DNA from 2 places in the Bradyrhizobium sp. DN3 genome. Region 2 is predicted to be linked to the other one. Evidence: riboswitches for the same ligand, from Rfam matches in the RefSeq annotation. Region 2 holds a riboswitch; the other holds the start of a gene.
What was found. A riboswitch is a leader RNA that binds a small molecule or an ion and turns the genes downstream of it on or off. The one in region 2 is predicted to bind S-adenosylmethionine.
Positions count from the first base shown of each region.

Region 1: it holds a riboswitch for S-adenosylmethionine, as region 2 does, so the genes downstream of both, metX (homoserine O-acetyltransferase MetX) here and AAE027_RS39300 (O-succinylhomoserine sulfhydrylase) in region 2, are expected to answer to the same signal.

Region 1 covers NZ_JAULLN010000022.1:57,075-59,273, reverse strand. The annotation lists gene metX (homoserine O-acetyltransferase MetX) at 1-942, opposite strand, end outside; SAM riboswitch at 1,034-1,113, opposite strand; gene AAE027_RS28555 (chorismate mutase) at 1,296-2,144, shown strand; gene hisC (histidinol-phosphate transaminase) at 2,181-2,199, shown strand, end outside.
Region 2 covers NZ_JAULLN010000068.1:286-2,484, forward strand. The annotation lists gene AAE027_RS39300 (O-succinylhomoserine sulfhydrylase) at 1-958, opposite strand, end outside; SAM riboswitch at 1,032-1,111, opposite strand; gene AAE027_RS39305 (2'-deoxycytidine 5'-triphosphate deaminase) at 1,221-2,199, shown strand, end outside.

The DNA.
Region 1 (2,199 bases), on a different contig from region 2:
GCCGCCATGATCGGCGGCGATGTCGAAATAATCCATCGCGCGTGTCAGATACAGATACGAGTTGGCGTCGAAGCGCTCGACAAAGGACGAGCCCTGGTAGCGCAGATAGGACTCGACCTGGAAGTCGGCATCGAACGAGAAGGTCGGCAGCTCACGGTCCTGCATGCGGCGGCCGAACTTGCGATGCAGCGCGGCGTCGGAGAGATAGGTGATGTGCGCCGCCATGCGTGCCACCGCGAGGCCGCGATGCGGATGGATGCCGCGGTCGGCATAGCCGCCATTGTGCCAGTCGGGATCGGCCATCACGGCCTGGCGGCCGAGCTCGTGGAACGCGATGTTCTGCGCCGAGTGCCGCGTCGAGCAAGCAATCGCCAGTGCGGAGTACACGCGAGCAGGATAGGCCGCGGTCCATTGCAGCACCTGCATGCCACCCATCGACCCGCCCACGACCGCGAACAGCGTGTCGATGCCGAGCCGGTCGATCAGCATCGCCTGCGCGCGCACCATGTCGGGAATGGTGATGACAGGGAAATCGAGGCCCCAGACCTTGCCCGTGGCGGGATTGATCGATGCCGGCCCGGTCGAGCCCATGCAGCCGCCGATCACGTTGGAGCAGATGATGAAGTAGTGCTTGGGATCAATGGGTCGACCGGGGCCGACCAGCGTCTCCCACCAGCCGGGCTTGCCGGTGACGGGATGCACATTGGCGACATGCTGGTCGCCGGTCAGCGCATGGCAGATCAGAACGGCGTTGGAGCGATCGGCGTTCAATTCGCCATAGGTCTGGTAGGCGATCTGGAACGGCGACAGATCGATGCCGCAATCGAGCCGTAGCGGTTGATCGGCGCCGAAATACATAACCTGCGAACTCGGATGATCGACCTCGTGCGACCGATCATCGGTGCTGATCGCAGGACTCGGTATCGACTTGACGCTACCCATTTTGACCATCGACCTCGTTTGCGATCGGACTTCAGACCGCAGTGACATCAGGCCATGAAAAACCCGGCCTGAACGATAGGTTCGGCCGGGATCGGAAGCGTCCCCGGCCTGTTTAGCGAGTTTTTTAACGTGGCTGCAAGCCGGCCGGCTCAAATGACCACGGAACAGGCAAAAACTACCGTCTGGGGCGGTTTTCGTCAAGTCGCGGCCCGGATCAACCGGATTTGCCTCCGAGCGGTCGATCGAAAAGGCCGTCATTTCTCTTTGCTTTCGCTGCCTATCCTGCCTAATCAGGATAGACCGCAGCTGACCGCTTTTGCGGATCGGCACCTCTCAACAGCTCTTTGTCAGTCATGTCCCAACGTCCGCCCGCGCCACCATCGCTTCAGGAATTGCGCAAGGAGATCGACGCGATCGACGAGGGCATGCATCGCCTCCTGATGCAGCGCGGCGACATCATCGACCGTCTAATCCAGGTGAAGCAGACCCAGGAAGTCGGCTCGGCGTTCCGCCCGGCGCGTGAGGCCGCCATGATGCGTGACCTCGTGCAGCGCCATCGCGGCATCCTGCCGCTCGACACGGTCGAGAGCATCTGGCGCGTCATCATCTCGACCTTCACCTATGTGCAGGCGCCTTTCTCCGTGCATGCCGACATCTCGGTGAGCGAGCCGGCCATGCGAGATTCCGCGCGCTTTCATTTCGGCTTCACCGTGCCTTACGTCGCCCATTTCAGCGCGCAGGCCGCGGTGGAGGCGGTGGCGAAATCCAAGGGCGACCTGGCGCTCGTTTCGGCGACCTCGAGCCGCACGCCGTGGTGGCTGGAGCTGGAAGCCGACGGCGCGCCCAAGATCATCGCGCGGATGCCGTTCGTCGAGCGCGCCGACCATCCGGCCGCACTGCCGGTGTTCGCGATCTCGCGCGTCGCCGACAGCGCCCTGGTGACGGAGGTCGAGACCTTCAGCGTGCGCGTCTCCGGGTGGAACGCCGAGGTCGCGCGCGCGCTGTCGCCGCTTGCCGAGATCGTGGCAGTGCCCGATACCGCCTTCGACGGCGCGGCATTGCTGGTCTCGGTCACGAGCGCGACCAGCATCGACAAAATCAAGGCTGCCCTGATCGAGGCGGGGGCCTCGGTGCGCTCCACGGCCCTCGTCGGCAGCCACGCAACGCGCTATACGGTGCCCCCGACCGGGCCAAAATCGTAGATCGCGAACCGCCTGAAGCCACTTTTGGAGTTGAAGATGTCCCGCCCCGTGCCGA
Region 2 (2,199 bases):
TGCCGCCCTTGACCTCGAAGCCGACCAGCGTCGAGCCGCCGCGCATCTGCTTCTTCACCAGCGCCGCCTGCGGATGATCGGCGCGGCCGGGATAGACCAGCCGCGAGATCTTCGGATGGCTGGCCAGCACCTCGGCAATGCGCGCCGCGGTATCGGTCTGCGCGCGCACGCGAACGCCCAATGTCTCAAGGCCCTTGAGCAGGACCCAGGCGTTGAACGGCGAGATCGACGGGCCGGTCTGGCGCATGAAATTGTGGATGTGCTCGGCGATGAAGGCTTCCGAGGACAGGATGATGCCGCCCAGACAGCGGCCCTGGCCGTCGATGTGCTTGGTCGCCGAATAGACCACGACATCGGCCCCGAGCGCGAGCGGGCTCTGCCAGATCGGCGTTGCGAACACGTTGTCGACGACGAGCCGCGCACCGCCCCTGTGCGCGATCTCGGCGATGCCGGGGATGTCGAGCACATCGAGCGTCGGATTGGTCGGGCTCTCCAGGAAGAACGTCTTGGTGTTGGGCTTGAGCGCCCGCTGCCACTGGCCGAGATCGAGCCCGTCGACCAGCGTGGTCTCGATGCCGTAGCGCGGCAGCAAATCCTGCACCACATAGAGGCACGAGCCGAACAGCGCCCGCGAAGCGACCACATGGTCGCCCGCCTTCAGCGGCGCCAGGATCGCGGTCGTCACCGCCGCCATGCCGGTGGCCGCCGAGCGGGCCGCCTCGGCGCCTTCGAGCTCGATCATGCGGCGCTCGAACATCGCGATGGTCGGATTGGAGTAGCGCGAATAGATGAAGCCCGGGTCCTCGCCCTTGAACCGCGCCTCGCACTCCTCGGCGCTGTTGTAGACGTACCCTTGCGTCAGGAACAGCGCCTCCGAGGTCTCGCCATATTGCGAGCGCAGGGTCCCGGAATGGACCAGGCGGGTTTCGGGACGGTAGGTGGCAGGCGACTTCGACATAGGACCCTCCGACATGACCGTCGAGCGAGAACGGTCACAAAAAAACCGGCCTGGATATCTCCACGGGCCGGGATCACAGAGGTCCCCGGCCTGTTTAGCGACTTATTTAACGTGGCTGCAAGCCGGCCGGCTCAAATCACCACGGGATAAGTGATGCTCATATTCCGCAATGCCCTTTCCGTCAAGGCGTCCATCGGATAGCCGTAAAAGGCTAGTATTTCCCGTATATCGGGATGCGTTGCCCCTTGCTGAGGATCCCCGGTTGACGTTCACGGTCGCTGCCGACGCCAATGGTATCCTGCCCGACCGCATGATCGCGGCGATGGCGGAGGCGGGGCTCATCCTGCCCGCGTACGACTTCGTCGAAAGCCAGATCCAGCCGGCAAGCCTCGATTTGCGCCTCGGCGACATCGCCTATCGCGTCCGTGCCAGCTTCCTGCCCGGTCCCGGCGCCACCGTCGCCGAACGCATCGACGAATTGAAGCTGCACGAGTTCAGCCTGGCCGACGGCGCGGTGCTCGAGACCAATTGCGTCTACATCGTGCCGCTGCTGGAAAGCCTCGCGCTGCCGCCGGAGATCGTCGCGGCCGCGAACCCCAAGAGCTCGACCGGCCGGCTCGACGTCTTCACCCGCGTGATCGCCGATGGTACCCGCCGCTTCGACATGATCGGCGCCGGCTATCATGGCCCGCTCTATGCCGAGATCAGCCCGAAGACGTTTCCGGTGCTGGTGCGCGAGGGCTCACGCCTGTCGCAGGTGCGCTTCCGCACCGGCGACGCCATCCTCAATGCCGACGAGCTCGATGCGCTGCATGCCGCCGAGCGCCTGGTCGACATCGACGATGCCGATCTCTCCGGCGGCGTTGCCGTCTCTGTCGACCTGTCGGGTGAGAAAGCGAATGGCTTCGTCGGTTATCGCGCCAAGCGCCACACCGGCGTCGTCGACGTCGACCGCCGCTCCGGCTATGCGGTAGAGGATTTCTGGGAGCCGATCTCGGCCCGCCCCGACGGCAGCCTGATCCTCGATCCCGGCGAGTTCTACATCCTCGCCTCCAAGGAAGCTGTGCAGGTCCCGCCCGACTACGCCGCCGAGATGGTGCCGTTCGATCCCTTGGTCGGCGAATTCCGCGTGCACTATGCCGGATTTTTCGATCCCGGCTTCGGCTATGCCGGTGCGGGCGGGCAAGGCGCGCGCGCCGTGCTGGAGGTGCGCTCGCGCGAAGTACCCTTCATTCTCGAAC